DNA from 3 places in the Amycolatopsis albispora genome. Region 3 is predicted to be linked to each of the others. Evidence: riboswitches for the same ligand, from Rfam matches in the RefSeq annotation. Region 3 holds a riboswitch; each other region holds the start of a gene.

Region 1 (6,446 bases), 4.1 Mb from region 3:
CCACCCCAGGTCGACGCCGTTACGCCGTGAGCCGGGCGCCGATCTCCCGCACCACCGAGACGAGCAGTTCGATGTCCGCCTCCCCGGTACGCCAGTTGACGATCGCCGGTCGCAGCGCGAGCCGTCCCCGGTACACGGTCGTGCCAGCGTAGACCCGGCCGTCTTCGAGCAGTTCGGCCCCCAGCCGCCGGTTCAGCTCGTCCAGCCGCTCGTCGCCGAGCCCGTCGCGGCGGTACCGGAAGCAGACCACGTTCAGCCCGGGCGGCGCGAGTGGTTCCAGGTCGGGTGCCTCGTCGACCAGCTCGCCGAGCAGCCGGGCGAGGTCGTGGTGGCGTTCGACCATGGCGCGGTAGCCCTCGCGGCCGTACGCGCGCAGCGTCGCCCAGATCGGCAGCGCGCGGGCCCGGCGCGAGGATTCCGGGCCGAGCGAGTTGTAGTTGATCCTGGCTTCGTCGCCGACCGGCAGGTATGCCGCGTCGGGCATGGCGAACGCCTGCACCAGACGCCGCGGCTCCCGCAGGAAGGCGAACCCGCTTTCGTACGGCACGTTGAGCCACTTGTGCCCGTCGGCCGCGACCGAATCCGCCCGCTCGACGCCGTGTACGAGATGCGCCGTTTTCGGGGAAACCGCCGCGAACAAGCCGAAGGCGCCATCGACGTGCAGCCAGGCGCCGTACGCCTCGGCCAGGTCGGCCAGCTCGCCGACGGGATCGAAGTCGCCCGCGTTGACCTCACCGGCGTTCGCGATGAGCACCGCCGGACCGGCGACGGCGGCGAGTTCCGTCTCCATCGCGCCCAGGTCCACCCGGCCGGCGTCGTCGCGGGCGAACACGCGCACGGTGTCCCGGCCGCAGCCGAGGATCTGCAACGCCTTGCGGCTGCTGGGATGCACGTAACCGCTGGAGAGCACCGGCAGGCGCGGCAGGCCCAGCATGCCGTCGGCGCTGACGTCCACGCCGTGCCGTTCGGCCCACCAGTGGCGGGCGGCGGCGAGCCCGGTCAGGTTCGCCAGCGTCGCGCTCGGCGTCAGCACGCCGCCGTAGGACGCGGGCAGCCCGAACAGGTCCTTCAACCAGCCCAGCACGACGGTTTCCACCCTGGCCGCGAACGGCGACGCCGGCCAGAGCCCGGCGACCTGGTCGAGCAGCGAGGTCACCCAGTCGCCCGCCTGCGCCGCCGGGGTCGAACCGCCGACGACGAAGTGGAAGAACCGGGGTCCGGAGGAATGGGTGGCCGCCCCGGTCCCGATCCGCAGCAGTTCGCGGACGCTCGGCAGGGTGCCGTCGCCGCGTTCCGGCAGCGGGCCGTCCAGTTCGTCGAGCAGCGGGGCACCGGCGGGATCCTGGACCAGCCGGTCGGACAACGTGGCCAGGTACGGCCCGGCGGCGTCCGCCACCAGTCGCAGCGCTTCGGCCGTCGCTTCGCGTTCGGTCAGCGGATCACTCATCCCCGCAGAAGATCACGCCCGGCGGCGCGCGTCCAGGCTCAGGAAAGGAATTCCGGCAGCGGGCGCGGGTCCGGGGTGGGCGCCCAGCGGCCGTCCACCTTGCCGTACTCCCACCGCGCTCCCCTGGCCACGATCTGCCGCAGCGCGAGCAGCAGCCGGTCGACGTGTTCCTCCGTGCTGCCGAGGCCGAGGCTGACCCGCACCGCCTGCTGCCCCGCACCACCGGCGAACCGGATCAGCCGCCGCGTCGCGATGTGCGCGCAGAACGCGCCGTCGCGCACACCGATGCCGTATTCGGCGGAAAGCACCGCGGCGAGCCAGCCGGGTTCGAAGCCGTCGATGACGAAGCTGAGCGTGCCGACGCGGTCGACGTCGGCGTCGAACAGGCGCAGTTCCGCGAAGCCGGGAACGGACGAGAGCCCGCGGTGCAACCGGCGCAGCAACGCGTCCTCGTGCTCGCGAATGGCGTCCCAGTTCTCGGAAAGCGCCTCGCACGCCACGCCGAGCGCGTACACGCCGACCGTGTTCGGCGAACCGGCTTCGTGGCGCTCCGGCCCGGAGTTCCACACCACGCCGAGCTCGGTGCCGTGGTGCCGCTGCACCGCCTTGGTCGCGCCACCACCGGCGAGGTACGGCTGCCCGGCACGCAGCCAGTCGGCACGGCCGACCAGCGCACCCGCCCCGAACGGCGCGTACAGCTTGTGCCCCGACAGCGCCACGTAGTCCACATCCAGCTCACGCAGGGAGAACGGCCGGTGCGGGGCCAGCTGCGCCGCGTCCAGCGCGATCCGCGCGCCGTGCTTCCGCGCCACCGCGGCGATTTCCGCCACCGGCAGCAGCTCACCGGTCACATTGGACGCTCCGGTGAGCACCACCAGCCGCGGTCCCGGCGCGCAGGCGGCCAGTGCACTGTCCACAGCGGACACCGCGGCCAGCCTGGTGCGCGGCGGTTCCACGCGGTGCACGCGCGGCCCGCGCCACGGCAGCAGCGCCGCGTGGTGCTCGGTGTCGAACAGCACCACCGAGGTCTCGCGCGGCAGGCACTTCGCCAGCAGGTTGAACGAGTCGGTGGTGTTGCGGGTGAAGATCACCGTGTCGGTGGACCGGGCGCCGGTGAAGCGCCGCAACACTTCCCGGGTGCGCTCATAGACCTTTGTGGACACCTGGGAGGCGAAACCGGCGCCTCGGTGCACGCTGGCGTACCAGGGCAGGAACTCGTCGACGGCGGTGCGGACGCGCTGCAGGCACGGCGCGCTCGCGGCGTGGTCGAGGTTCGCGTAACCGATCGTGCCGCCGTTGACCAGCGGCACGGACAACTCGGCACCGGCGACTTCCGGGACCAGGCAAGGGCGTTCGAGTGCGAGCGTCATGGGAGGCCTCCTCGAGGTCGGGGACCCCCGCCTCGGAGGATCCGCGCTTGCCCGCCACACCTCGTGACGAGCCAGGTCCTCACCCGGGGCACCCCACCGCGGTTGGAGGGTTGCCGGCCAGCTAGCCGGGGCTTGTCGCTGGCACTCATGACCTACCGGAAAAGTTAACCCACTGGGCGGCGCCCGCGCCAGGGCCGCCCAGTGGGTGAGACGGCGATCACTCCGCTTCGTACCGGAACCGGCCGGGGAGCTGGACCGCCTGGCCATCGGCGACGTGCGTCGCGACGCCGCTGTACTGTTCGGCGCCTTCGGTGAACCGCCAGCCGCCGAATTCCTTGCCGTCGACGGGTTCGCCGTGTGCCTCGGCGACCGTCGTCTGGAGCTGGTGGTAGCCGAGGCCGTCCCAGTCACCCGCCCCCGCGGGCAGCGTCCACAGGGTGAAGTGCACGTGGGCACCCGAACTGCTGCCGCCGCACGGCAGCGCGTTGCCGGTTTCGCCGAGCACCACGCCCGGTTCGACGGCCTGCCCGTCGGTGACCGCGATCCGCTCCAGGTGGTAGTAGCCGGTGCGCCAGCCACCGGCGTGGTCGATGGTCACCCAGTCGCCGCCGTCGCAGTGCTGCAGCCGGACCGTCCCGGCGAGCGGCGCGCGCACCAGGCCGTCGCGCGGGCTCAGGTCGATCGCGTTCTTCACGCCGCTGTTGCCGTTGTCCGAGTGGATGCCCGCCGAGCTGACCGACTGCCCGGTGGCGAACGGCAGCGTGAACACCGGGAAGGCATCCGCGGCGGACGCGGTCGGGGCGAGCAGGACGCCGCCGGTGAGCACCACGGCTGCCGCCAGTCCACGAAGGTTCGACGAGTTGACCACGCGCCGTGCTCCCTACGCTCGCTGTCCACCATTCGGGTTAGTCAATGCGAGCGAAACGTAAGCCATTCGGCGGCAGTTAGGAATACACGAAGTCAGACAAATCCTTGTCAGGTGACCTAGGTCACAGTGGATCAGTGCCCGGACTCGCCCCGCCAGCGGGCCAGCCTGCCCGCCCGGTCGATGGCCCGCAGGCGCCGCTCGGCCACCGCCCGCGCCCCCTCGGTGGTGACCACGAGCAGCTGGTCCAGCTCCTGGAGGCGACTGGTGCTCTGCGGGGTGAACGACTTGCCGTCGCGCACCACCAGGCTCACCGACGCACCCGCCGGGAGCCGCAGCTCGGACAGGTACACCCCGTGCAGCCGCGAGCCGCGCTGGATGCGCACCTGGAGCAGTTCGGCACCGAGTTCGTCCAGCGGCGCGGCGTCGACCTGGATCTCCTTGGCCTCGGTCGAATCGGACAACCCGAGCAGGCGCCCCAGCGGGGTCAGCGTCGCGCCCTGCAGCAGCGTCAGCACGATGACCAGCACGAACACCGCGTCGACCAGCTCCTGCGCGCCCGGCACGCCCTCGGCGAGCGGGATCATCGCGAGCACGATCGGCACCGCCCCGCGCAGCCCCGCCCAGGACAGGAACACCTGTTCGCGCCACGGCAGCTTGAACGGCAGCGCGGAGACCAGCACCGACGCGGGTCGCGCGAGCAGCAGCACCACCGCCCCGGCGACCAGCCCCTGCACCAGGCTCTCCAGCAGCCTGCCCGGCGAGGCGAACAACCCGAGCAGCACGAACAGGCCGATCTGCGCCAGCCAGCCGAGCCCTTCGGCGAAGGACAGCGTGTCGGACCGGTGCGGCAGCCGGGAATTGCCGAGCACCACACCGGCGACGTAGGTGGCGAGCAGGCCCGAAGCGTGCGCCAGCTGACCGCCGGAGTACGCGACCACGCAGACCGCGACGGTGGCCACCGGGTACAGGCCGGTGGCGGGCAGTGCCGCCTTGCGCAGCGCCAGCGCGCCGGCCCAGCCGAGCAGCAACCCGATCAGCAGGCCCGCGCCCAGCTCGTAGACCACCAGCAACGGCAGTGTCCAGTCCACTGTGGTCCCGGTGGCCAGCACGACGACCGCGATGTAGGCGGGCGCGTCGTTGATACCGGATTCGATCTCCAGCGTGCCGACCAGCCGCTTGCCGATGCCCGCCGAGCGGAGCACGGAGAACACCGCGGCGGCGTCGGTCGAGGCGAGCACCGCGCCCCACAGCAGCGCCATCCGCCAGTCCAGGCCGAGCAGCAGGTGCAGGGCGGCGCCGGTGATCGCGATGCTCACCCCAACGCCCACAGTGGACAGTGCGATTCCGGGCCACAGCGCCGGTTTGACGGTCTGCCAACGGGTGGTCAGGCCGCCTTCGGTGAGGATCATCACCAGCGCGGCGAGGCCGAGCGACTGGGTGAGCGTGGCGTTCTCGAACTCCAGGCCGAGCCCGGCTTCCCCGATGAACACCCCGATGCCGAGGTAGAGCAGCAGCGAGGGCAGGCCGAGCCGGATCGAAACGCGCACCGCGAGCACGGAAACGAGCAGCACGGCCGCGCCCGCCCCGAGAATGACCGGGAGCTGGTCCATCCACCGCCTCCCCTCGTCACCTGATCGCGCATTCAGAATAGTGAACGCGCGTTCTCGTGGTGCGCTCGGTGCAAAAGGTGGATTTTCGACACATCACCGTCGCTTTTGGTGAATATCGGCTCCACGTCCGCGGAGTCCACATGCGACAGTGGCGCAAACTCGCGGCGATCCCCGCGATAACCGGTGGCGATGCCGGGAAGGTCGAAGTCGGCGTTCAGCCCGAACCAGCTCCCCGCCTCGGCGAGCGCGCGGCACCCAGCGCTTCGCGGCCGGCGTCCCACCTCACCCCGGCTCGTTAGCCCGAATGGCCGCTTGTCCAGACCACCGGGAAAGAGGTGTCATGGACCAGGCAGGATTTGTTGTGATCAACAACTTACCGGCGGTGAAGCTTGGCCCGTGAGCGGCGGTGGTCCCCGGTCCCCGCCAATCCCCCGCCGCCGCTCACGGGCCTCCCGCTAGTTCTTGCGCACCGCCACGGTCACCTTGACCCCGTCGCCAACGGTGCCGGTGGAGCCGTCGGCCACCGCGTCGTAGGCCACCGAGGTCGCCAGGGTCTCCCCCGCGACGAACTCCTCGTGCGCCCGCGCCGCCTCGGTCACCTCGACCGGCGCGTCCACGGTCAACGCGATCCGGTCGGCCACCTCGAGCCCGGCGTCACGCCGCGCCTGCTGCACCACGCGCACCAGGTCGCGCGCCACGCCCTCGGCCGCCAGCTCCTCGGTCACCTCGGTGTCGAGCAGCACCAGCCCGGACCCGCCCGGCAGCTCGGCCGCCGCGCCCTCGTCCTTGGCCACCAGCTTGCGGTCGTACTCGGTCTCCAGCAGCTCGATCCCGGCCGCCACCAGCGCGCCACCCTCCGATGTGGACCACTCGCCCGCCTTGACCGCCTTGATCACCCGCTGCACGTCCTTGCCCAGCCGCGGCCCGGCGGCCCGCGCGTTCACCGCCACCTCGAAGGCGCCGTGCGCGGCCACGTCGCCGGTCAGCTCGACCGACTTGACGTTCACCTCGTCGCGGATGATGTCGGTGAACTGGCGCAGCGCGTCCACGTCCTCGGCGGCCACCAGCAGCTTCGCCAGCGGCAACCGCACGCGCAGCTTGTTCGCCTTGCGCAGCGACAACGCCGACGAGCACACCTGCCGCACCCGGTC
Region 2 (6,446 bases), 3.4 Mb from region 3:
CTCACCGGGGACTACGCGGCCGAGCAGGCTTCGTGGGCGTCCACCCCGATCGAGGTGGGGCGTCCGCTGGCCAAGCCGTCGCCGCTGTTCGCCAAGCTCGACGCGAAGCTGGGCGAGACCGGGCCGGACTGGGCGCCGATCGAGCCGTGAGCAAGAAAGAACTCCCACCGGTGCCGGACAGGCTGCCGGCACCGGTGGTCGACGCGCACACGCACATGGACGCCTGCGGCGCGGTTACCGCGGCCGACGTGACCGCCATGGCCGACCGCGCCGAGGCGGCCGGCGTGGCCCGCGTGGTCACCGTCGCGGACGACCTCGCCGCCGCCCGCTGGGCCGCCGAAGCGTCCACTTGGGACAGCCGAGTGTTCGCCGCGGTGGCAGTGCATCCCACGCGCACCAAGGATTTCGGCGAGGCGGAACGGTCCGAAGTGGAGCGACTGGCCCGCGGTGAGCGGGTGGTGGCGGTCGGCGAGACCGGGCTGGACTACTACTGGGACTACGCCCCGCACGACGCCCAGCAGGAGGCCTTCCGCTGGCACATCGACCTGGCCAAGCGGCTCGGCAAGACGCTGATGATCCACGACCGCGACGCGCACGACGACGTGTTCCGCATCCTGGCCGAGGAGGGCGCCCCCGACACGGTGGTCTTCCACTGCTTCTCCGGTGACGGAGAGTTCGCCCGGAAGTGTCTCGACGCCGGTTACGTGCTTTCGTTCGCGGGCACGGTGACCTTCAAGAACGCACGCGGACTGCACGAAGCGGCGCGGATTTCGCCCCTCGGTCAATTCGTGGTCGAGACCGACGCGCCCTTCCTCACCCCGCACCCGTACCGGGGACGGCCCAACGAGCCCTACTGCACGGCCTACACCGTGCGTAACCTCGCTGAGCTGCGGGAAGAGCCGGTCGAAACGATCGCGGACGCGGTGCGCGAGACCGCCGAACGGGTTTTCCGACTCCCCACCGTTACTTAGGGTTTGACGCATTGCGACAAAAGATCCGGCCCACTGGTCCATCTGAGGAGTGACGCACATCACGACACTGCGAGGGGTGTTTGCGTTGCCCCCGAGTCTTCGTTACTGTCCCGTGATCGTGCCGGTCGGTTGCCCGCAGAGGGGCGGCGGCCGGGACACCCACAGTCACGTCAGTGCACGTCGGGGAAGTGAGGCCGGGACCCCGAATCCCGGGAGCACTTGGATGGCGCTGGCTGCGGGAGCCGGATAACCGGCGCATGGCGCCGAAATGAAGGCAACGGCCTTTTGCTGAAAGGGATCGACCCAGTGACTGGTGGTTACGGGCGCGGCGGTTACGCGCGCCAGGACAACCCGACGAGCATGTTCGCCTCCTCCGGTGGGGGCGTCGGCACGCTCGACTGGCCCAACCCCGAGGGCGAACTCGACTTCGCGGACTTCTCCGACGACCTGAACGTCACCCAGCACGACGTGCTGACCGTGCTCGGCCCCGACGCCGACGCGCTGATGGCCGAGGCCAACGTCGACGTCGACGAGCTGATCCGGCTGATCAACGCCGAGACCACGATGCTCCCGCCGATCGTCATCCCCGACGAGATCAGCGAGGACCGGGTCGCGCAGGGCCAGCCGCTGCCGGTCGAGGACGGCGTGGTCAAGGCCGCCAAGACCTGGAAGAAGCGCTTCCTCAAGGGCGCCGTGCTGGCCGTGCTGATCACCCTGACCGGTGGTGGCGCCGCCGCGATGGCGATGAACAAGAGCGTCACGGTCGACGTCGACGGCGCGCAGCAGACGGTGAACACCTTCGGCGGCACGGTCGGCGAGGTGCTCAAGGACGCCGGGTACGAGATCGGCGCGCACGACGCGATCTCCCCGTCGCCGGACGCCAAGGTCGCCGACGACACGGTCATCACCCTGGAGCGCGGCCGCCAGCTGAACCTGATCGTCGACGGCAGCCCGCGTGAGGCGTGGGTGCGCGCGACCACGGTTTCCGAGGCGCTGACCCAGCTCGGCCTTGCCGAAGCGGCCAAGCCCGGCACCTGGATGTCGGTCGGCGGCGACGGGCAGATCCCGCTCGAGGGGATGACCCTCGAGGTCAAGACCCTGAAGAACATCACGCTGTACGACGGTGGCAACGAGCCCCGCCAGGTGCAGACGAACGCGGTGACCGCCAAGGAATTCTTCGGCGAGCTGCAGCTGACGATCGGTCCGGAGGACAAGGTCGACGGCGGCATGGACTACAAGCTGACCGACGGCGCCGAGGTGCACATCAGCCGCACCGGCGTGTCCGTGGTGAACGAGGACGAAGAGATCCCGCCGCCGGTCGAGGAGATCAAGGACGACACGCTCGACAAGGGCAAGACCGTTGTCGAGGAAGAGGGCGAAGCCGGTTCGAAGAACGTCACCTACCGGGTGACGAAGGAGAACGACAAGGAAGTCGCCCGCGAGAAGATCTCCGAGGAGATCACCAAGGAAGCCAAGCCGAAGAAGGTCCGGGTCGGCACCAAGAAGGCGCCCACGCCCGCGATCTCGGACGGTTCGGTGTGGGACCGGCTCGCGCAGTGCGAGTCCACCGGCAACTGGGCCGCCAACACCGGCAACGGCTACTACGGCGGCCTGCAGTTCAACGCCAGCACCTGGAAGGCCTACGGCGGTGCGCAGTACGCGGCGCTGCCGCACCAGGCCAGCCGGGAGCAGCAGATCGCCGTCGCCACCAAGCTGCGCGACTCCCGCGGCGGCTACGGTGCCTGGCCGCACTGCTCGAAGAAGCTCGGCCTCTCTTGACGCACTGACTCTCTCGAACGTGGCCTCCCGCGCCCAGTCGCGCGGGAGGCCACTTTTCGTTTCCGCTCCGCTCCCATGTCACGAATGTGGCTTTCGAGACGTTTGGCGTCTCGAAAGCCACATTCGTGACGTCGGGCAGCGGGGTGGGCCCGAACCCGGGCGCCTAAACTCCCGGACGTGACCAAACCCGCCGGGCTGCTCGGCCCCGCCGAGATCCGCGGCCTGGCCGCCGAGCTGGACGTGCGGCCGACCAAGAAGCTCGGCCAGAACTTCGTCCACGACCCCAACACCGTGCGCCGGATCGCCGAGCTCGGCCGGGTCACCGCGGACGACGTCGTGCTCGAGGTGGGTCCCGGGCTCGGCTCGCTGACGCTGGGTCTGCTCGCCACCGGCGCCCGCGTGGTCGCCGTCGAGATCGACCCCGTCCTCGCCCAGCGCCTCCCCGCGACCGTCGCCGAGCACGCGCCCGGCGCGGCCGGGAACCTGACCGTCGTCCCCGCCGACGCGCTCAAGGTCCGCCAAGCCGACGTCGGCGAACCCACCGCGCTCGTCGCGAACCTGCCCTACAACGTCGCCGTGCCGGTCGTGCTGCACCTGCTCGCCGAGCTGCCGTCCCTCAGCCGCGGCCTGGTGATGGTCCAGACCGAGGTGGCCGACCGCATGGCCGCGGGCCCCGGCAGCCGGACCTACGGCGTGCCCAGCGTCAAGCTCGCCTGGTACGGCCGCGCCAAGAAGGTGGCCGCGGTGCCGCGCGCGGTGTTCTGGCCGGTGCCCAACGTCGATTCCGCGCTGGTCGCCTTCGAGCGCGTCGAGGCCACTTATCCAGCTGAGCGGAAGACCGTGTTCGCCGTGGTCGACGCGGCCTTCGCGCAGCGGCGCAAGACCCTGCGCGCGGCACTGGCGGGCTGGGCGGGGTCCGCCGAGCGCGCCGGCGAGCTGCTGACCTCGGCCGGTATCGATCCACGGACCCGGGGTGAGCAGCTCACGGTCGAGCAGTTCGCCCGCATCGCGGCGGCGGCGGAAAACGAGGGATAACGCCGCTGTTCGTGTGATCTGCGACCACGGGCTTGCGTTCGGAGAACCGGATCGGGTGTACTCCTTGTGCATCCATCCCGAGCGACTGAGAGGCCTGGCTCGCCGAAGTCGCAGCAACCACCCGAGAGGGCAGGTGCTAACGCCAGGACCGATGGAGGAATCCTGTGTACCGGTCGCGAATGCTGACTCGACGCCGAGTAGTGGATGAAGGTCGCCGCACGGTAAGTGCGTGTCGTCGCTCCAACGACTGACCCCAGTACCCACTCTCGCCGCTTTCCGGTTTACGCCTCACCGTCGTCTCGGCGGTGCTTCCTTGTGGTCGGCGCGCGCCCGCGCCCAGCTGTTGGAGCATTCACGTGATCACGCTCGAAAACCTGACCAAGTCCTTCCCCGGCGACTCCGCGCCCGTGCTGGCGCTGCGGGACGTCAACTTCGACATCAACGCAGGCTCGCTCTACGGCGTGGTCGGCGCGGCGGGCTCCGGCAAGTCCACCCTGGCGCGGTGCGTCGCGCTGCAGGAACGTCCCGACCGCGGCGTGGTCCGCCTCGACGGGCTCAACACCGGCACGCTCGACGGCCGCCGCCTCCGCGAGATCCGCCGCCAGGTCGGCATCGTCGACTCCCGCGTCGCGTTGCAGCCCGAGCGCACCGTCGCCGGGAACGTGGCCTCGCCGCTGGAACAGCTCGGCGTCGAGGGCCCGCGCCGCCGCACCCGCGTCGGCAACCTGCTCGACCTGGTCGGCCTGACCCAGCGCGGCGGCCAGCACCCGGCCGAGCTGAACCCGGGGCAGCGCCGCCGGGTGGCCGTGGCCAAGGCGCTCGCCACCTCGCCCGCCGTGCTGCTCGCCGACGACCCGACCGCCGGGCTCCAGAACGAGGAGGCCGCCGGTGTGCTCACCGCGCTCGACCGGGCCCGCGCCGAGCTGGGCCTGACCGTGCTGGTCACCACCCCGGACGCCGGCGTGGTCCGCCGCATCTGCGACGACGTCGCGGTGCTCGAAGACGGCCGCGTGGTGGAGAACGGCAACGTGCTCTCGCTGCTGGTCGACCCGTCGAGCCGCACCGCGCAGGCGCTGCTGCCCGCGATCGAGACCACCCGCGCGCAGTCGGCCCGCTACGACCGCGCGGTCGACGTGGTGCTGATCGGCTTCGCCTCGGTCGGCGCGCTGCTGCCGGAGGCCGCCACCCGCTTCGGCATCGACATCGCCACCATCGGCGGTGGCCTGACCCGGATCGGGGACACCCCGGTCGGCCGGTTCCGCATCGGCCTGCGTGGTGAGCAGGCCGACGGCGCGCTGGCCTGGATCGCTGAGCGCGGTGCGCACGTGACGCACCCGGTCAGCGGCCCGCAGGGCGTCGCCGCCTGATCGTCCACCCGCCGTGGGTGCCGGGGCCGTCAGAACGGCCCTGAGCACCCACGGCCTTTTTTCGGCCACGTAGGCTGTGCTCGTGCTCGCTGTCGTTCCGCCACCAGTCACCGTCCGGGTGCCCTCGAAGATCAACCTGCACCTGGCCGTCGGTGACCTGCGCGAGGACGGTTACCACGAGCTGGTGACCGTGTTCCAGGCGTTGTCGCTGGCCGACGAGGTGACCGTGGCGGTGACCGACGACCCGGGCGTCGAGGTCTACGGCGAGGGCGAGAAGTCCGTGCCGACCGGGGCGAACAACCTGGCCTGGCGGGCGGTGCAGGCGCTGGCCGCGCACGTCGGGCGCGCGGAGAGCGAGCCGAAGATCCGGGTGGTGCTGCGCAAGGGCATCCCGGTGGCCGGCGGCATGGCCGGTGGCAGCGCCGACGCGGCGGCCACCCTGGTCGGGCTGGCCTCGTTGTGGAAGCTGGAGATCTCCCGCGACGAACTCGCCGAGGTCGCCGCGAAGCTCGGCAGCGACGTGCCGTTCGCGCTCTACGGCGGCACCGCGCTCGGCACCGGCCGCGGTGAGCGACTGGTGCCGGTGCTTTCGCGGCACACCTTCCACTGGGTGCTGGCCTTCGACCAGAAGGGCCTGTCCACGCCGCGGGTGTTCGCCGAACTCGACCGGCTGCGCGAGGAGGGCGATCCACCGCGGATCGGCTCGCACGCGCCGGTGGTCGAAGCGCTCGCGTCCGGCGACCCGAGACAGCTGGCCCTGTTGCTGGGCAACGATCTTCAAGCCGCCGCCGTCTCGCTGCGCCCCGGCCTGCGCCGCACGCTGCGCGCCGGGGTGAACGCCGGTGCGCTGGCCGGCACGGTCTCCGGCTCCGGCCCGACCTGCGCTTTCCTCTGCGAGGACGCCGAATCCGCGCTCGAAGTGGCGGCCGAGCTGTCCGGCGCCGGGGTGTGCCGCACGGTCCGGGTCGCGCACGGGCCGGTGCCCGGCGCCCGGATGGTCGGCGGCGGCGACAACGACCCCCGTCCGGCTCCCCCGCAGGTGCACGCGTAATGGTCAACCTGGTCAACCTCGAATCCGTGTCCAAGTCCTACGGCGTCCGGCCGTTGCTGGACAACGTCTCGCTCGGTGTCGGCGAGGGCGAGCGCATCGGCGTCGTCGGCCTCAACGGCGGTGGCAAGACCACCCTGCTCGAGGTGCTCACCGGCATCGCGGAACCGGACAGCGGCCGGGTCAGCCAGGTGCGCGGGCTGCGCATGGCCGTGGTCACCCAGCGCACCGAGCTGATCGGCGAGA
Region 3 (6,446 bases):
GGTTTCGCCGATCCCTTCCACTTCACGGAGTTGCTCGACCGCGGTGAAGCGGCCGTGTTCGTTGCGCCAGTCGAGAATGCGCTGCGCGGTGACCTCGCCGATGCCGGGTAGATCGTCGAGCTGGGCCAGGCTCGCGGTGTTGAGGTCGACCTTGACCGCGGGTCCGGCGCCGGGGGAAGTCGGCGCCGGACCTTGGGCCTGTGGTGGCGCCCCCACATCGAGTTGCTCCCCGTCGCTGAGACGGCGAGCCAGGTTCACGGTGGCGAGATCGGTGCCGGGCAAGGCGCCTCCGGCTGCGCGCAACGCATCGGCGACGCGCGCGCCGGCGGGCAGCGTGACCAGACCGGGTTTGGTGACGTCGCCGATCACGCTCACGACCAGCTCGGCGCTGGCGCTCGGCGGCGCGCTGGAAGCGGGTGCGGCGCGGGCCAGTGGCAGCGCCGGGGCGCGTTCCGGCTCCGGCCCGCCGCCCAGCAGCAGGACGGCGGTGAGCGCGATCGCGAGCACGCCGGCGATGGCGAACACGATCGCGGCGCGCCCTTTGGCCGGGCTGCCGCGGGCTTTGGGCAGCCAGCGGGTGATCAGCCGGCGCGTGCGGTCGCGTTCCACCCGGGCCGCCAGCTCGGCGAGGTCCGGTTTGGGCTCCTCGGAGGGCGGGGGCGCTCCGGGATTGAAGAGTTGAAGACGTTCGAACACGGCTTCGACGTTATGGGGGTTGGGGTGGGGAGGACAGGGGGTTGAGTGGGGGCTGTGGACAAGTTGGGGGGTGTGGATAAGTCGGTGGGCGCTGGAGGCAGGCGGCAGAGGTAAATGCTGAGGGAGAGGCAAATGCTGATGGCAGGGGCGGATGTTGATGACAGAGGCGGAGGCTGGCGAGAGGGAATGCTGGTGAGGGAGCGAATGGTGCTGGGGACGCGGATGCTGGAGACGGGGGCGAGCGCTGGCGAGAGCGCGAATGCTGGCGGGTGAGGCGAATGCTAGCGAGGGAGCCGAATGCTGGCGGGTGAGGCGGATGCTGAAGGGAGGGGCGGGCGCTGGTGAGGGGTGATGCTGGTGAGGGAGGCGAGCGCTGGCGGGGAGGTGAATGGTGGCGGCGAGGGCCGCTGATGCTGGCGGGAGCCGAATGCTGGAGAGAGAGGGGCCAGCGTTGACGAGAGGGGCCAGCGCTAGCGAGGGGGCGAATGTGGTGAAGGGGGAATGCTGGTTAGGGAAGCGAGCGCTGACGACTGAGACGGATGCTGGCAACAGAGGCGAATGTTGCCGAAGACCGGCGTACACGAACGGCATGCCGGACACGAATGTGGCTTTCGGGGCGTGGTGAACGCTCCGAAAGCCACATTCGTGTTCTGGGGAAAGAAAGGGTGTTACTTGGCGAGAGCCTCGCGCACGGCATCCGCGGAAGCGGGGACGGTGGCGCGCGGGCCGATCTTGCCTTCCACGGCGTCCAGCGTCTTGAGGCCGTCGCCGGTGATCAGGAGGACGGTTTCCTCGTCGGGGTTGAGTTTTCCGGCCTCGACGAGCTTTTTCGCGGTTGCCACGGTCACGCCGCCGGCGGTCTCGGTGAAGATGCCCTCGGTGCGCGCCAGGAGCCGGATGCCCTCGACCACCTCTTCGTCGCTGACGTCCTCGATCGCGCCGCCGGTGCGGTTGACCACGTCCAGCACGTACGGGCCGTCCGCCGGGTTACCGATGGCCAGCGAGCGCGCGATGGTGTCCGGCTTGACCGGCTGCACCACGTCGTGCCCGGCGCGGAAGGCGGCCGACACCGGGGAGCACCCCGTCGCCTGCGCGCCGAAGATCTTGTACGGCGACTGCTCGACCAGCCCCAGCTCACCCAGCTCGCGGAAACCCTTGTCCACCTTGGTCAGCTGCGAGCCCGAAGCGATCGGCACCACGATCTGCTGCGGCCGCCGCCAGCCCAGCTGCTCGGCGACCTCGAAGGCCAGCGTCTTCGAGCCCTCGGAGTAGTACGGCCGCACGTTGACGTTGACGAACGCCCAGTTCTCGTTCTCCGCGGCCAGTTGCGTGGCCAGGCGGTTGACATCGTCGTAGTTGCCGTCGACCGCGATCAGCGCGCCGTCGTAGACCGCGGTGGTCAGGATCTTGGCTCGCTCCAGCGTCTTCGGGATCAGCACCACGGACTCCCAGCCCGCCCGCGCCGCGGCCGCGGCGACGGCGTTGGCCAGGTTGCCGGTGGACGGGCAGGCGAGCACCTCGAAGCCGAACTCGCGGGCCGCTGCCAGCGCCACCGCGACCACGCGGTCCTTGAACGAGTGGGTGGGGTTGCCGGTGTCGTCCTTGACCCAGACTCGCTTGAGCCCCAAGGCTTTCGCGAGCCTGTCCGCACGCACCAGCCGGGTACAGCCGGGCTCGGTGTTCGGGATCTCCTCGACGTTCGACGGCACCGGCAGCAGGCTCTTGTAGCGCCAGATGTTGCGCGGGCCCTTCTCGATGTCCTCGCGGCGCACGCGGCCGAAGTCGTAGGCGACCTCGAGCGGGGAGAAGTCCTCGGCGGAAACGAACTCGGGCGCCAGCGGCTGGCGGTGCCCCTCTTCCTTCGACACCAGCTCGACGGCCGGGCCGAGGTCCAGGGTGCGCTTGGTCGTGCGGAGGGTGGCAGTCATCGCGAGGTCCTTCCTCATCTGCCCCACGGGTGTGGGCCGGAATTGGCACCGTGATCGCCAGCTACCTCGCGGAATCGAGATGACAGGCTGACGCCGGTTGCCGGGGCTTCTTCGGGCCGTATCCCTCTGCCCCTCTGGATGAGCGTTGTTCGGTTGTCGGCCCGCGCTCGGCGCGGCGCCTCGCCAACACCGTACGGCATCACGCCGCGCCGACGCGACCGCCTCACCGTGCCGGGCTAGTGTCGTACCGCCGTGGCAGGATCGGGCCCGTGACCGAAGCAGCCGCCCTCCACCTCGTGCTCGGCGAGGAAGAACTGCTCATCGAGCGGGCGATTCGAGCCGCTCTCGAGGCCGCCCGCAGCGCGGACCCAGCGGCGGACCTGACCCGGCTCAAAGTGTCCGAACTCACAGCTCCAGCGCTCGCCGAGCTGGTCAGCCCGTCGCTGTTCAGCGAGGGCCGAGTGATCGCGATCGACGGCGCGCAGGACGCGTCGCAGGAGATCGGCGACGCGATCCTGGCCTATGCCAAGGATCCGGCCGACGGGGTGGTGCTGGTGCTCGTGCACACCGGCGGCGGCCGGACGAAGGCGGGCAAGGCGCTGCCCGCGGCGTTGCGCAAAGCCGGGGCGACGGTGGTCGAGTGCCCGAAGATCACCAAGCCGGCGGAGCGGGAAGCCTTCGTGCGCAACGAGGTCCGGCAGGCGGGCGGCAAGATCGACGCGGCCGGGGTGATGGCGCTGATCGACTCGGTCGGCTCGGATCTGCGCGAGCTGTCGTCGGCGGCGACCCAGCTGGTGGCGGACTCCGGTGGGAAGGTCGACGAGCAGGCCGTGCGGCGCTACCACCGCGGGCGGGCGGACGTGACCGGGTTCGCGGTGGCGGAGAAAGCGGTCTCGGGGGATCGCGCGGCGGCGCTGGAGTCGGTGCGCTGGGCGATGCAGATCGGGGTGCCGCACGTGCTGGTGGCGGACGCGCTGGCGGACGCGGTGCGGACGATCGCGCGGGTCGCCGGGGCGGGGCGCGGCAACCCGAACTCGATGGCGGGCGAGCTGGGGATGCCGCCGTGGAAGATCCGGAAGGCGCAGGGGCAGGTGCGCGGCTGGGGCCCGGACGGGCTGGCGGACGCGATGCGGATCGTGGCGAAGCTGAACGCGGACGTGAAGGGGGCGGCGGCCGATCCGGACTACGCGCTGGAGCGCGCGGTGCTGGCGGTCGCGGCGGCGAAGGAGCGGCGCTGAAGCTGGGGGGAGCGGGGCTCCGGCTGGGGAAGCGGGGACTCGCGGGGGGCCGCGAGTTTCCGGTGTCAGGTTGTGGTGAAGCGGGCCAGTGCGCGGATCTTGTTGGTGGCGTCCAGTGCGGCGACCTTGTACGCCTCCGACAGCGTCGGGTAGTTGAACACGGTGTCCACCAGGTAGTCGACCGTGCCGCCGCAGCCCATTACGGCTTGTCCGATGTGGACCAGGTCGGTGGCCCCGGTGCCGAAGACGTGCACGCCCAGCAGTTTCCGGTCCTCTGTGGACACCAGCAGCTTGAGCATGCCATACGAGTCGCCGGCGATTTGGCCTCGGGCCAGTTCGCGGTACCGGGCGGTACCGATCTCGTACGGGATCGAAGAAGACGTCAGCTCGGCCTCGGTCGCGCCGCAGTAGGAGATCTCCGGAATGGTGTAGATGCCGATCGGCTGCAGCGCGGCCAGCTCGTTCGCCGGTTCGCCGAAGGCGTGGTACGCGGCCAGCCTGCCCTGGTCCATCGAAGTCGCGGCGAGCGCGGGGAAGCCGATCACGTCACCGACGGCGTAGATGTGCGGGACCTCGGTGCGGTAGTGGTCGTCGACGGCGAGGCGGCCGCGCTTGTCGGCGGTCAGGCCCGCGTGCTCCAGGCCGAGCGCGTCGGTCATGCCCTGGCGACCGGCCGAGTACATCACCGCCTCGGCCGGGATGCGCTTCCCGCTGGCCAGCGACGTCACCGTGGCGTGCTCGCCGACCGCCACGTCGACCACCTTCTCGCCGAACCGGAAGGTCACCGCCAGGTCCCGGAGATGGAACTTCAGCGATTCGACGATCTCCGGGTCGCAGAACTCCAGCATCCGCTCCCGCTGCTCGACCACGGTCACCCGGCAGCCCAGCGCGGCGAACATCGAGGCGTACTCGATGCCGATCACCCCGGCACCCACCACGACCAGCGAAGACGGGATGCGGTCCAGGCTCAGGATCTCGTCGGAGTCCAGCACGCGGGCCTCGTCGAAGTCGACCTCCGGCGGGCGCGCCGGCCGGGTGCCGGTGGCGATCACCACGTACTCACCGGTCAGTGAGGTCCGCTCGCCACGCGGACCGCCTTCGACCGCGACGGTGTGCGGGTCGGTGAACCGGCCGAGGCCGCTGACCAGGTGCACCCCGTTGCGCATCAGCTGCGCGCGCACCACCTCGACCTCGCGCCCGATCACGTGCTGCGTGCGGGCCATCAGGTCGGCGATGGTGATGTCCTGCTTGACCCGGTAGCTGGCCCCGTACAGCTCACGCTGGCTCATCCCGGTCAGGTAGTGCACGGCCTCACGCAGCGTTTTCGACGGAATGGTGCCGGTGTTGACGCACACCCCGCCGACCATGTCGTGGCGGTCGACCACCGCCACGCGCTTGCCGAGCTTGGCCGCGGCGATGGCGGCCTTCTGCCCGCCGGGGCCCGAGCCGATCACGATCAGGTCGTAGTCATAGGCGCTCACGCGCCCAGCCTGCCCTATCGAGCCGCCGCACACACGAAAAAGCCCCCGGTTCGCACCGGGGGCTCCTTCGGAAGGGGGTGGGTCAGAGCGCGTTGACGCGCTTGGCCATCGCCGACTTCTTGTTCGCGGCCTGGTTGGCGTGCAGCACGCCCTTGGTGGCGGCCTTGTCCAGCTTGCGAGCGGCCTCGCGCTGGGCCTCGACGGCCTTGGCCTTGTCACCGGCGTCGGCGGCCTCGCGGAACTTGCGGATCGCGGTCTTCACCGAGGACCGGATCGCCTGGTTGCGCTGACGCGCCTTCTCGTTGGTCTTGATGCGCTTCATCTGCGACTTGATGTTGGCCATACGGGCGCTCCCTGGTTTCCTCGGTTCGGTTTCGCCGCCGCGTCTGTGGGTGGCCCCGCACCAGCGGGTTTCCTCCATGACGGAATGCCACGCGACAACGAGTGAAAAGCCTAACACCGGTGCTCGGAGCGCCCGCGCACGGGCGTAGGTTGAGCGCTGGTGAACGTGACGGCCCTGCTCCTCGTACTCGGTGCGGCCGTCGTGCACGCCGGGTGGAACCTCGCCGCGAAGCGGGTGTCCGACGGCGGTGCCCGGTTCGTCTTCCTCTACTACACGGTGACCGCCGTGGTGTTCGCGCCGGTGGCGGCGATCTCGCTGCTGTTCGCCCCGGAACGTCCACAGTGGACCTGGCTGCTGGCCGCGGCCGGGACGGCGGTGCTGCACGTGGCGTACGGGATCGTGCTGCAGCGCGGGTACGCGGCCGGTGACCTGTCCGTGGTCTACCCGCTGGCCAGGGGCAGCGGACCGCTGCTGTCGGTGCTGGCCGCGGTGCTGGTGCTGGGCGAGCGGCCGGGCTGGCTCGGCCTGCTGGGTGCGCTGCTGGTGGTCGCCGGGGTGCTGGTGATCGGCAGCGGAGGCGCGGGCGGCGACCCGCGGCAGCGGCGTGCCGGGATCTTCTACGGCCTGCTCACCGGGGCCGCGATCGCCGGGTACACGCTGTGGGACGCGCATTCGGTGACCGATCTCGCGGTGCCGCCGCTGGTCTACTTCAGCCTCGGCGCGGTGCTGCAGAGCGCGCTGCTCGCGCCGTACGCCCTGC

What was found. A riboswitch is a leader RNA that binds a small molecule or an ion and turns the genes downstream of it on or off. The one in region 3 is predicted to bind S-adenosylmethionine.
Region 1: another riboswitch for S-adenosylmethionine. It lies ahead of A4R43_RS16610 (aminotransferase class V-fold PLP-dependent enzyme); the one in region 3 lies ahead of thrC (threonine synthase).
Region 2: another riboswitch for S-adenosylmethionine. It lies ahead of A4R43_RS24315 (methionine ABC transporter ATP-binding protein); the one in region 3 lies ahead of thrC (threonine synthase).

What each region holds. Positions count from the first base shown of each region.
Region 1 is NZ_CP015163.1:3,569,821-3,576,266, forward strand. It holds gene A4R43_RS16605 (pyridoxal phosphate-dependent decarboxylase family protein) at 20-1,447, opposite strand; gene A4R43_RS16610 (aminotransferase class V-fold PLP-dependent enzyme) at 1,486-2,817, opposite strand; SAM riboswitch class IV at 2,856-2,970, opposite strand; gene A4R43_RS16615 (M23 family metallopeptidase) at 3,035-3,685, opposite strand; gene A4R43_RS16620 (potassium/proton antiporter) at 3,817-5,295, opposite strand; gene ileS (isoleucine--tRNA ligase) at 5,751-6,446, opposite strand, start outside.
Region 2 is NZ_CP015163.1:5,168,171-5,174,616, reverse strand. It holds gene metG (methionine--tRNA ligase) at 1-150, shown strand, start outside; gene A4R43_RS24330 (TatD family hydrolase) at 147-971, shown strand; gene A4R43_RS24325 (resuscitation-promoting factor) at 1,332-2,750, shown strand; gene rsmA (16S rRNA (adenine(1518)-N(6)/adenine(1519)-N(6))-dimethyltransferase RsmA) at 2,928-3,785, shown strand; SAM riboswitch class I at 3,855-3,943, shown strand; gene A4R43_RS24315 (methionine ABC transporter ATP-binding protein) at 4,142-5,152, shown strand; gene A4R43_RS24310 (4-(cytidine 5'-diphospho)-2-C-methyl-D-erythritol kinase) at 5,235-6,203, shown strand; gene A4R43_RS24305 (ABC-F family ATP-binding cassette domain-containing protein) at 6,203-6,446, shown strand, end outside.
Region 3 is NZ_CP015163.1:8,617,415-8,623,860, forward strand. It holds gene A4R43_RS44335 (ComEA family DNA-binding protein) at 1-696, opposite strand, end outside; gene thrC (threonine synthase) at 1,365-2,624, opposite strand; SAM riboswitch class I at 2,636-2,769, opposite strand; gene holA (DNA polymerase III subunit delta) at 2,885-3,862, shown strand; gene sthA (Si-specific NAD(P)(+) transhydrogenase) at 3,928-5,343, opposite strand; gene rpsT (30S ribosomal protein S20) at 5,426-5,686, opposite strand; gene A4R43_RS39990 (EamA family transporter) at 5,846-6,446, shown strand, end outside.